DNA from 3 places in the Pantoea sp. AS142 genome. Region 3 is predicted to be linked to each of the others. Evidence: predicted binding sites of a transcription regulator. Region 3 holds the regulator's gene; each other region holds the start of a gene.
What was found. The regulator PhoB, encoded in region 3, activates phosphate uptake and scavenging genes when phosphate is short. The targets are predictions, from matches to a motif close to CTGTCATAAAACTGNCNNAT.

Region 1 (4,258 bases), on a different contig from region 3:
GCGCAGCGTGCGCTACATGCTCAACCTGAGCGATGCCAAAATGGTGGAGATTTTTGCGCTGGCAGAATGTGACGTACCGCAGGCAGATATTCAGGCGTGGCTGAAAAAAGATGACGATGCCGCGTTCCGTCCCTGCCCCGATGTGCTGATGGGTTATTTTCTGAATGGCCTGATCTTTTACCGTCGTGGCAAAAGTGAAGATGCGCCCGCGCCGTCGATTGAGCGCAAGATGACTAACAACATCTTCATGAGAAAGCTGCGCATCGCTTTTGATCTGAAAACTACCGACATTCCTGATGTCCTGAAGCGCGTGAACTTTACCGTTTCACAGGCTGAGATTGGCGCGATTTTCCGCAAACCTGATCATAAGAACTACCGCGAATGCGGCGACCAGATTCTGCGTAACTTCCTGAAAGGGCTGGCGATGATTCAGCGTCCTAAGAGTGAGAAGCCTGCCTGATATCGTGCCATCCAGTCGGAAATGGCGAGTGGCTGCGTAAAGACGGCGTAAATCCATCCCTGGAGCCTCCAGCGCCGCATCCTTGCGGCGGACGCTTTACTTCTCAACCCGCCATCCACTCCTTCATATTCGCTCTGAGCCATTAATAATCGCGATGATGCTGTTAAGTCTCCAGGGCTGGCGCGTCTGAAGGGCGAAGCGTCCGGGCCCGGGATGGCCCGGCCGATACACAGGGAGGTGAGATTCCTTCGCGATCGGACGCGCCAGCCCGGGAGGCCGCACCCATGTTGCAGCACTGTTTATGATCGGTCACCGCGCCCCACCACCCAGCGCTTATGCACCCACAGCGAGGCGAGGATCACCAACGCGCCCGCAATAAAGCTTGGCCAGTGCGGTTTCTCCTGCCAGATAGCCAGATTCACCAGCAGCCCGGCAGGAACGTGCATGTTATTCATAATGCCCAGCGTGCCGGCATCGACCTGGGTCGCACCATAATTCCACATAAAATAGCCGAGACCGGAAGCCGCAATGCCCAGCCAGACCAGAATGCCCCACTGCAATGAGGTGGTTGGCAACTTCTGTGGATTGCCCCAGGCACACCAGGCGATCACCGCAATCAACACCGCACCCAGATAGAACCAGGAGAAGGCCGTGTGCTGCGGCATCGGACGAGTCTCCTGCAGACGCTTATAGCCCACCATTCCCGCCGCAAAGCAGATGTTTGCCAGTTGCACTAACAGCAGACCAAACCAGAAATGATCGCTGACTTTGTCATAGCGAATAATGGCCGCACCTGCCACAGCCAGCAGTGCACTGAAAATATAACCCATGCGCAGTGGACGGCGGCTAATCAGATCGTAAATCAGCGTCACATACAGCGGCGTCATCACCGTAAACAGCAGGAATTCCGACACGCTAAGGTAGAGATAGGCTTCAAAACTCAGCAGATACATCACACCCAGCTGCAGCATCCCGACCAGCATGTAAAGCAGCAGCGTTGAAAGGCGATGACCACGCCAGCGCAGGAAAGGTAAAAAAACCAGCGCAGCCAGCGCCAGTCGCATCAGTACAGAGAACCAGCTGTCCACCTGCCCGGCAAGGTATTCGCCAATCAGACTGAACGAAAAGGCCCACAGAATGGTGGTAATAATCAATAAAAACACGGTGACGATCCTGAAATTAACAGGCCGCCAGTGTAAACAATGTGCTGCCGTCAGGCTGCTAAATCTGGTTGACATCTGGTCACAATCCAGGCGATCAAAATACCTACCGGATTAACTGATTACACTCCCTGATATAACTGTCGACAGAAGGGATAATAAGCCAGATAAAATGCGTGAAATGATCCATGAGGTGATCACTTTCGCTCTCAATTGTAATAAAACTGTAACAAATGTGTCACTCATCACAGTAACGTTGCGTAGCTAACACTATTCTTTGCGCGAAATGGAACATCCCGCGTCCATTTCGTTCTGTTCTTTTTCCTGCCCCAACCTGCTGGGAATAAAAAACCATAATGTGCCCTGGAGGGCTTCACTGATGCTGAGTATTTTTAAACCTGCACCCCGTCAGCCGCAGGTGGCGGAGGATCACATTGATCCCCTCTACCGTCGTCTGCGCTGGCAAATTTTCATCGGGATCTTCTTTGGTTACGCCGCCTACTATCTGGTCAGAAAAAACTTCGCACTCGCCATGCCCTATCTGGTGGAGCAGGGTTTTTCACGTGGTGATCTCGGTTTTGCCTTATCCGGCATATCCATTGCCTATGGCTTTTCAAAATTCATCATGGGCTCGGTCTCTGACCGATCAAATCCGCGCGTCTTTTTACCCGCAGGCCTGATTCTGGCCGCGACAGTGATGCTGATTATGGGATTCGTGCCCTGGGTTACCTCCAGCATCATGGTGATGTTCGTGCTGTTGTTTATCTGCGGCTGGTTTCAGGGCATGGGCTGGCCACCTTGTGGGCGCACCATGGTTCACTGGTGGTCGCAGAAGGAGCGTGGCAGGATCGTCTCGGTCTGGAACTGTGCGCATAACGTGGGGGGAGGTATTCCGCCTCTGCTGTTCCTGCTCGGTATGGCGTGGTTTAACGACTGGAAAGCGGCACTCTACATGCCGGCATTTGGCGCCATTGCGATTGCGATTCTGGCCTTTGCGCTGATGCGCGACACGCCACAATCCTGTGGTCTGCCACCGATTGAAGCGTACAAAAACGACTACCCGGCTGATTACGATGCCAGCCACGAAGAGGAGCTGACGGCAAAACAGATCTTCATGAAATATGTGCTGCCGAACAAGTTGCTATGGTACATCGCGCTGGCCAACGTGTTTGTTTATCTGCTGCGCTACGGCATTCTCGACTGGTCGCCGACCTATCTCAGGGAAGTAAAACACTTCACGCTGGATAAATCGTCCTGGGCTTACTTCCTGTATGAGTATGCGGGGATCCCGGGGACGCTGCTGTGCGGCTGGATGTCCGACAAAGTATTCCGCGGTAATCGTGGTGCAACCGGCGTGTTCTTTATGACGCTGGTGACCATCGCTACCGTCATCTACTGGTTCAACCCGGCGGGCAATCCTGGTGTTGATATGGCCTGTATGATCGTGATTGGCTTCCTGATCTACGGCCCGGTGATGCTGATTGGCCTGCACGCGCTGGAACTGGCACCGAAAAAAGCGGCGGGGACGGCGGCGGGCTTCACCGGCCTGTTCGGTTACCTGGGGGGTTCGGTCGCGGCCAGCGCCATTGTCGGTTACACCGTCGATTACTTCGGCTGGGACGGCGGCTTCATGGTGATGATTGCCGGCTGTGTGCTGGCGGTTATTCTGCTGTTACTGACCATGGTCAGCGAACACAAACACAAAAAGAGCCTTGCCTGACGCTAAAAAAGGGCCGTATAACCGGCCCTTTTTTACGCTGACTGATTAGGCCAGATAGAGTGTGCGCAGCGTCTGTGGCACGGCATCATCGGCATTCGAACCAATCACATCCAGCTCCGGCAGGGTATCTTTCAACCGCTGATGGGCGTTCTGCATGATATAGCCCTTACCCGCCATGCTCAGCATCTCCACATCATTCATGCCGTCGCCAAAGGCGATACAGCTTTCCAGCGTATGGCCCAGTTGTTTCGCTACCGCTTCCAGCGCATGCCCTTTCGACACGCCACCCGCCATTACTTCCAGGCAGGTAGGCAATGAGAAACTGACATTAACCCGATCGCCCCAGCGCGCCTCAATCGCCTGCTCCATCGGGACCAGATGCTCGGGGTTTTCGCAGGTAAAAAAGACCTTGCTGATGTTGTCGGTTGGCAGCAGACCCGGCTCATAGACCTGATAGTTGAACACCGATTCGCGGAAATAGTCCTGCTCTGCCGGGCTTGAACGGCTGACAAACCACTCATCGTCACGGTAAACGTGGGTCAGAATATGGCTGTGATGGTATTGCAGGCCAAACAGGTCGCTGGCGATATCCTCATCCAGATTATGACTGAACACCAGCTCACCCCTGGCGTTATGAACGCGCGCGCCGTTTGAGGTGATCATATAAGCCGGAATCGCCAGGCTGTCACGCATCTGTCCGACATCGATATGATGACGGCCGGTGGCGAAAATAAAGTGAATATCTTTCGCGACCAACTGCTGCAGCGTTTCACGCGCAAAAGGCGTCAGGCGATGTTCGGGAGAAAGCAGCGTGCCATCCAGATCGGATGCGACGATGTGATACATGAAAACCTCGGGTATCTGGTTCTGCCGGCCTTCACCGGTCGGATAAATAACGTTAGTGATGCGATGAAAAAA
Region 2 (4,258 bases), on a different contig from region 3:
GCCAGCGCAATCACCCCGGCCCAGCCGGAGAAGTGCTGCATCTGCGACACCACCAGGGTGTAGACGAACAAGCCGACCACAATGGAGGGTGCCGACAGCAGAATGTCGTTAATAAAGCGGATCACTTCTGACAGGGCCGATTTACGTCCATATTCCGCCAGATAGATGCCTGCCATGATGCCCAGCGGTGTGCCGAAAAAAGTAGACCAGAAAATCAGCAATCCACTACCGGCCAGAGCGTTAGCCAGCCCGCCACCTGCAGTATTGGGTGGTGGCGTTGATTCGGTAAACAGGGACCAGGAGAGTCCATCTACGCCGCGCGATACGGTGGTGAACAGGATCCACACCAGCCAGAACAGGCCAAACGCCATGGTCAGCAGCGACAGCGTCAACGCAATCTTATTTTTGGTGCTGCGCCAGGACTGCATTTTACGGCGTGATGCGTCCAGTTCGGCGCGCGCCTGAATTTCAATTGTGGTCATGAGCGCGCTCCTTCACTTTTCGCCAGCCGCATAATCATCAGCTTTGAAATTGCCAGCACGATAAAGGTAATCACAAACAGGATCAGTCCCAGTTCCATCAGCGCGGCGACATGCACGCCCGATTCCGCTTCGGCAAACTCATTGGCCAGCGCCGAGGTAATGCTGTTACCCGGCATAAACAGCGACGGGCTGTCGAGCTGGTAGGTGTTACCGATAATAAAGGTCACTGCCATGGTCTCACCCAGTGCACGACCCAGTCCCAGCATCACGCCGCCAATCACGCCATTTTTGGTAAAGGGCAGGACAATGCGCCAGATCACTTCCCACGTGGTGCAGCCGATGCCGTAGGCTGACTCTTTCATCATCACCGGGGTCTGCTCAAAGACGTCACGCATCACCGAGGCGATGTAAGGGATGATCATGATCGCCAGAATCACTCCCGCTGCAAGGATACCAATACCGAAAGCGGGGCCGGAGAAAAGCTCGCCGATAATCGGAATGCCCGACATCACGTCGTTAACCGGCGTCTGAAAATATTCGGCAAACAGCGGCGCGAAAACAAACAGGCCCCACATGCCATAAACGATACTCGGGATAGCGGCCAGCAGCTCAATGGCGGTGCCCAGCGGGCGACGCAACCAGCCTGGCGCGAGTTCAGTCAGGAACAGCGCGATACCAAAACTCACCGGCACGGCGATAATCAGGGCGATGATGGAGGTCACAAGGGTGCCATAGATCGGTACCAGTGCGCCGAATTGTTCGTTAGGCGCATCCCAGGTTTTGGTCCACAAAAAGGCGAAACCAAACTTCTGGATGCTGGGCCACGAGGAGATGATCAGGGAGACAATAATGCCGCCCATCAGTAACAGAACAATCAGCGCAGCCAGCCTGACCAGCGCGCCAAAAATCCTGTCACCTTGTTTACCTGGGGCTTTGAATGCCGGCTTCGTTGCAGCCATAGAAGTCTCAGTCTTCAGAAGTTATCAGGGCGGCATGACGCCGCCCGTTGGGTCAGACCAGACTGCTGTCCGGTCAGGGTCGATCAATTACTGATAAAGCGCTTTACCAGAACTGTCTTTGATGTTGGCTTTCCAGGCGGCGCGAATCTGTTCAGTCACGCTCTCTGGCAGCGCAGCATAGTCCAGCGCGGTGGCGGTTTTGCTGCCGCTTTTATAAGCCCAGTCGAAGAACTTCAGCACTTCAGCGCCTTTGGCCGCATTCGCCTGATCTTTGTAGATCAGAATGAAGGTGGTTGAGGAGATTGGCCAGGCACCCGCGCCCTTCTGGAAGGTCAGATCCTGTGCGAATGATTTACTCCAGTCAGCGCCTTTAGCGGCATTGCTGAAGCTGGTTTCGCTCGGCGCGACCGCTTTGCCATCGGCATCGATCAGTTTCGTGTAGGTCAGGTTGTTCTGTTTGGCATAGGCGTATTCCACATAGCCGATTGAACCCGGCAGACGCTGAACAAATGCGGCGACACCGTCGTTACCTTTACCGCCCAGACCCACCGGCCAGTTTACGGTGTTACCTTTACCAATTTTGCTGTTCCACTCCGGGTTCACTTTTGCCAGATAGCTGGTAAAGACGAACGAGGTGCCTGAACCGTCGGCGCGACGCACCACGTTGATGTTGGTCTCTGGTAGTTTTACGCCTGGGTTAAGTTTGGCGATCGCCGGATCATTCCACTTTTTGATGGTGCCGAGATAGATATCACCCACGGTTTTGCCATCCAGTGTCAGCTGGCCTGACTTGATACCCGGCAGGTTAACCGCCAGTACCACGCCACCGATCACGGTAGGGAACTGGAACAGGCCATTTTTCTGCAGATCTTCATCTTTCATTGGCGCATCGGACGCACCGAAATCAACGGTCTTGGCAATGATCTGTTTAACGCCGCCAGATGAACCGATGCCCTGGTAGTTAACTTTGCTACCGGTGGCTTGCTGATATTCTGCTGCCCACTTGGCATAAACCGGCGCCGGGAACGTCCCGCCTGCACCGGTGAGATCGGTGGCCGCAAAAGCAGATACCGCGCTTACGGCGAAAGTGGTGGCGAGGATTCGGGCTACGGTGCTACGCATCAGTGTCATGTTCCCTCCGGGGGAGAAAAGTCAGGCTCAGGGCCGTTTTAGTAAGAGTCTGTGATTGCTGCAGGAGGGAAAATAGGACAGTTTGATGACAGTGAAATGTACGAAATATGACAGTTATATGACAGAGGGCCAGAATGAAGTGGGCCCGCGACGGGGCCCACCGGGTTATTCCACGGTCACCGATTTTGCCAGGTTACGAGGCTGATCGACGTCAGTGCCTTTGATCAGGGCGACGTGATAGGAGAGTAACTGCAACGGCACGGTGTAGAAGATGGGCGCAATCACCTCTTCAACGTGCGGCAACGGGATAATCTTCATCCCGTCACAGTCACTGAAGCCCGCATCCTGATCGGCAAACACATAGAGCAGACCACCGCGTGCGCGCACCTCTTCGATGTTGGATTTGAGCTTCTCCAGCAATTCGTTGTTAGGTGCGACCACGATCACCGGCATGTCAGCATCAATCAGCGCCAGCGGGCCATGTTTTAGCTCACCTGCGGCATAGGCTTCCGCATGAATGTAGGAGATCTCCTTGAGCTTCAGCGCCCCTTCCATGGCAATGGGGTATTGATCGCCACGACCGAGGAACAGCGCATGATGCTTGTCAGAGAAGCCTTCTGCCAGATTCTCAATCAGCTTATCCTGCGCCAGCATCTGCTCAATCCGGTTAGGCAATGCCTGCAGGGCATGAACAATCTCATGCTCAGTGTCGGCAGACATTCCTTTAAGACGGCCCAGTTTCGCCACCAGCATCAGCAGCACCGCTAACTGGGTGGTGAACGCTTTGGTGGAGGCGACGCCGATTTCGGTGCCCGCTTTGGTCATCAGCGCCAGGTCAGATTCCCGCACCAGTGACGAACCGGCCACGTTGCAGACTGCCAGCGACCCCAGATAACCCAGCTCTTTTGAGAGGCGCAGCGCCGCCAGGGTATCTGCCGTTTCACCCGATTGCGACAGGGTAATCAGCAGGCTGTTTTTGCGAACGGCTGATTTGCGATAGCGGAACTCTGAGGCGATCTCCACATCACAGGGCAGGTTTGCCAGTGACTCAAACCAATAGCGTGACACCATGCCGGAGTTGTAGGAGGTGCCGCAGGCGATAATCTGGATATGCTCAACCTGACTCAGCAGCGCTTCAGCGCCCGCGCCCAGTTCGCTGAGATCAACCTGCCCCTGGCTAAACCGACCACTCAGGGTGCTTTTCAGCGCCATCGGCTGTTCGTAGATCTCTTTCTGCATATAGTGACGGTAAATGCCTTTGTCACCGGCATCATATTGCACGTTCGACTCGATTTCGGCACGTGTCACGGTATTGCCTTCACGATCAATCACTGTGACATCACGACGACTGATTTCGGCAATATCACCCTCTTCCAGATAGATGAACCGGCGGGTCACTGGCAGCAGGGCCAGCTGATCCGAGGCGATAAAGTTTTCGCCTACACCACGGCCAATCACCAGCGGGCTGCCGGAACGGGCCGCCACCAGCAATGAGGGATCGCGGCTGTCCATGATCACCATGCCATAGGCACCGCGTAGCTGCGGAATCACACGCAGCACCACTTCACGCAGTGAACCGCCCTGCTTCTGCTCCCAGTGAATTAGATGCGCCACCACTTCGGTGTCGGTTTCAGAGGCAAAGACGTAGCCGCGTTCGATCAGTTCAGCGCGCAGCGGCTCATGGTT
Region 3 (4,258 bases):
GTTTATTAACATAGAGATAGAGCGGGCGTGCCCAGGGATAGCGGCCACTGCGGATGGCATCGGCATCCGGGGTAATCGCCTGGCCCTGATCATTCATTACCGCCAGCATTTTTACGCCGCTGAGATGAAAGCCAAAACTGGCGTAGCCGATACTGCGCGGATTACCGGCCACCGCCTGCACCACCGCGGCCGATCCCGGGAACTCCGCCACGTCACGACGAAAATCGCCTTTGCACAGCACCTGCTGCTTGAAGAAACCCCAGGTGCCGGAGGCGGAATTACGGCCATAACGCTGGATCGGCCGTTGGCTCCATTCCGCGCCCGCTAAACCAAGATCACCCCAGCGCAGCGGCACGCTGTGTGCGCCACACAGACGGGTAACCGAGAAGATGGCGTCGAGCTGACGCGGTTCAATCTGCTGCAGCGGATTGCGCTGATTCACCACCACCACCAGCGCATCCATCGCCACCGGCACCGCCAGTGGTGGATAACCATAGCGCGCCTCAAAGGCCTGCCGCTCATCTGCCTGCATCGGACGGCTCATTGGCCCAAACTGTGCTGCGCCCGCCGCCAGCGCGGTCGGCGCGGTCGATGAACCGGAGGCCTGAACCTGCACATTGACGCCCGGCGCCTGGCGACTGAAATCTTCGCTCCACAGGGTCATCAGATAGCCCAGCGTATCGGATCCAACGCTGCTGAGATTGCCGGAGAGCGTGCCGGGCTGAGCCACTGCCAGGCCCGGCAGCAGAGTGACGATCAACAAAAGAAGGAGGCGCATCAGGGAGATCCGGCAGCGATTAATTGACCGCATTCTCCTGCATCACGCTGCTGACAATCAACCTCGCGGGCAGCGTAAAGGTAAAACAGGTCTCTTTGTGCGGCACGCTGGTGATCGCCAGCCGCGTGTTATGGTGGCTCAGGGCATGTTTTACAATTGCCAGACCCAGCCCACTGCCGCCGGTGGCACGCGAACGCGCTTTATCGACCCGGTAGAAACGCTCGGTCAGACGCGGGATATGTTCTGACGCAATCCCCGGCCCGTTATCACACACCCGGAAGATGGCGCCCTGCTTGCCGCGCAGCCAGCTGATATCAATCCGCGTGCCATCTGGGGTGTGATTCACCGCATTGTAAACCAGATTGGAAATGGCGCTGCGCAGCTGCTCATCGTTGCCGAACACTTTCAGATGAGGGTCGGTATGGAAATGGATATCGTGGCGACCGCCACTCAGCGTCGCGGCCTCATGCTGCAGCAGTTTCAGCATTACGGGCACATCGACCTTCTCTTTCAGATCGATCGCTGGCGCGGCTTCGATGCGCGACAGCGTCAGCAACTGTTCGACCAGGCTGTCCATGCGGCGCGTCTGTTCCGACATCGTGTGCAGCGCTTTGCTGCGCGAAGGCTCACTCATCACGGAGTCGTTCATCATCTCCAGATAGCCCTGCAGCACCGTGAGCGGTGTGCGTAATTCATGACTGACGTTGGCAAAGAAGTTGCGGCGCGCCCCTTCCAGCTGATGCATCTGCGTCACATCACGCGCTACCAGCAGCCACTGACCTTCGCTATAGGGCATGACGCGGAACTCCATGTGGAGATTGTTGTTCAGTACCAGCGTCAGCGGCTTGTCAAAATCGCGCTGGCGCAGATAGCGGGAGAATTCCGGGTAACGCAGTAGGTTGAGGATATTCTGGCCATTATCTTCCGGCCAGCGCAGGCCAAGATGCTGCTGCGCCAGGCCGTTACACCAGAAAATGGTGCCCTCTTCCGTGGTCAGGATCACCGCATCCGGCAGCGACTCGGCACCGCTGCGGAAACGTTTAATCAGATTGCCCAACTCTCGCCGCCGCCGCCGATTGCGCAACTGCATCTGGTAAAGACCATAAAAGAGCGGTTCCCAACTGGCACGTCCGGCAGGGGGCGTCATGGTGCGGTCGAGCCATAGCCAGTGCGACAGCCGCATCAGATTGTGGAAATGCCACAACAGCACCGCCAGCACGATCAACAGCAGCCACCAGGGCAGACCGCCGAACAGCAGGCCCAGCAGCACTGCAGGCAGACAGGCCAGCAGCAGTTCTGTCAGTAATCTCTTCCAGGAGAGGCGTTCCAGCACGGTAAAGGCTCCGTTTAGTAGCGGGCAGAGAAACGATACCCTGTTCCACGGACGGTTTGTACCATGCGATCGTGGCCGGAGAGTTCCAGCGCTTTACGTAAACGGCGAATGTGAACATCGACAGTGCGATCTTCCACATACACATTGGTACCCCAAACGTGGTTCAACAGCTGTTCGCGACTGTAAACGCGTTCCGGGTGAGTCATAAAGAAGTGCAGCAGCTTATATTCGGTGGGGCCCATATCCAGCGGCGTGGTTTCGGACATCACGCGATGTGAGGAGGGATCCAGACTCAGCCCCTGCATCTCAATCACCTCTTCTACCGCCATCGGCGAAATACGGCGCATTACCGCTTTAATCCGCGCCATTAGCTCTTTGGGTGAGAAAGGCTTGGTAATGTAATCATCGGCACCCACTTCCAGGCCGCGAACCCGATCTTCCTCTTCGCCGCGCGCAGTAAGCATCATCACCGGGATATCGCGTGTCATCGCCTCGCGTTTCAGATGCTTAATAAACTGAATACCGCTGCCTCCGGGTAACATCCAGTCCAGTAAAATCAGATCGGGCCAGGGTTCAATCAGCTTGCCAACGGCGCTGTCATAATCTTCCGCCTCGATTGGCTGATAGTCGTTCTGCTCCAGAACAAAACACAACATTTCACGGATGGGGGCTTCATCCTCCACAACCAAAATGCGCTTAGCCATTATTACTCCTGCTGATTATGACGGCTGTCACTGAGATTCGCGGCGCCATTATGCGTCAGATTTGTGACACTTTTATGAAAAACATAACCTGCCTGTAACCACGCGGGTAATCATTTATGACAGCGTAGCGACAATTTTTTGCTTTGGCCCCAGAGCCAGTATAATCGCCGGGCAAATCACAACAGCAGGGACTCATCATGCGCATCATTCATACTGCGGACTGGCATCTGGGGCAGTTCTTTTACAACAAAAGTCGGGCGGCGGAACATCAGGCGTTTCTCGACTGGCTGTTGATCCAGATTGAACAGCACCAGGTGGATGCATTGATCATCGCAGGCGATCTGTTTGATACCGGCACGCCGCCCAGCTATGCCCGAGAAATGTTTAACCGCTTTGTGGTGGCACTACAGCCCACGGGCTGTCAGCTGATTGTGCTGGCAGGCAACCACGATTCGGTAGCAACGCTCAATGAGTCGCGCGAGTTGCTGGCCTGTCTCAATACCCGGGTCATCGCCACGCCGCAGGAAAACAGCGATGTGCTGCTGCTCAATACCCGTCAGGGCGAACCGGGCGCGCTGCTGTGTGCCATTCCCTATCTGCGGCCGCGCGACATCCTGCGCAGCCGGGCGGGTCAGTCGGGACGCGACAAACAGACCTCGCTGCTGGAAGCAATCGCCCACCACTATCAGCAGCGTTTCGCCGCGGCCCAGGCACTGGGCCATGCACTGCCGATTATCGCTACCGGTCACCTCACCACCGTCGGCGTCAGCCAGAGCGATTCGGTGCGCGACATCTATATCGGCACGCTGGACGCCTTTCCCGCCAGCGCCTTTCCGGCTGCTGACTACATTGCGCTGGGCCATATTCATCGCGCCCAGCGCGTCGCAGGCAGCGAGCATATTCGCTACAGCGGCTCACCCATTCCGCTGAGTTTTGATGAGCTGGGCAGCGAAAAAAGTGTCTTCCTGCTGGAACTCGTGGCCAGCGGCCTGCAATCGGTCACACCACTGGTGGTGCCGCAGGCGCAGCCCATGCAGGTGCTGAAAGGATCGCTGGCGCAGATTGCTGAACAGTTAAACGCCTTCAGCACGGCAGAGCAGGATAAACCGACCTGGCTCGACATTGAAGTTACCACGCAGGAGTATCTCAGCGATCTGCAACGTCAGGTGGAGAGCCTGACTGCCACCCTGCCGGTCGAAGTGCTGCTGTTACGCCGCAGTCGCGAACAGCGGCAGCAGAGCCTGACGCGGCTCGACAATGAAACCCTGAGTGAATTGAAGGTGGAAGAGGTCTTTGCCCGTCGGCTGGCGCTGGATGAGGCGCTGCAACCGGCGCAAATCGATGAGATGACAACCCTGTTCCTCCAGACACTGGCCGCCATGGATGAGACCCAATGAAGATCCTCACGCTACGGTTTAAAAATCTCAATGCCCTGCGCGGTGA

Region 1: a site for PhoB is predicted at 1,834-1,853, ahead of glpT (glycerol-3-phosphate transporter). Genes of this name have one in related genera too.
Region 2: a site for PhoB is predicted at 2,678-2,697, ahead of pstS (phosphate ABC transporter substrate-binding protein PstS). Genes of this name have one in related genera too.

The regions. Positions count from the first base shown of each region.
Region 1 covers NZ_JBBCMO010000008.1:24,790-29,047, forward strand. Annotated here, with positions in the region: gene WFO64_RS14970 (DUF1456 family protein) at 1-460, shown strand, start outside; gene WFO64_RS14975 (carboxylate/amino acid/amine transporter) at 760-1,623, opposite strand; gene glpT (glycerol-3-phosphate transporter) at 2,000-3,340, shown strand; gene yigL (sugar/pyridoxal phosphate phosphatase YigL) at 3,386-4,186, opposite strand; gene pldB (lysophospholipase L2) at 4,239-4,258, opposite strand, start outside.
Region 2 covers NZ_JBBCMO010000008.1:212,479-216,736, forward strand. Annotated here, with positions in the region: gene pstA (phosphate ABC transporter permease PstA) at 1-482, opposite strand, end outside; gene pstC (phosphate ABC transporter permease PstC) at 479-1,441, opposite strand; gene pstS (phosphate ABC transporter substrate-binding protein PstS) at 1,529-2,572, opposite strand; gene glmS (glutamine--fructose-6-phosphate transaminase (isomerizing)) at 2,738-4,258, opposite strand, start outside.
Region 3 covers NZ_JBBCMO010000001.1:94,386-98,643, reverse strand. Annotated here, with positions in the region: gene WFO64_RS00515 (PstS family phosphate ABC transporter substrate-binding protein) at 1-778, opposite strand, end outside; gene phoR (phosphate regulon sensor histidine kinase PhoR) at 798-2,111, opposite strand; gene phoB (phosphate response regulator transcription factor PhoB) at 2,126-2,815, opposite strand; gene sbcD (exonuclease subunit SbcD) at 3,013-4,212, shown strand; gene WFO64_RS00495 (AAA family ATPase) at 4,209-4,258, shown strand, end outside.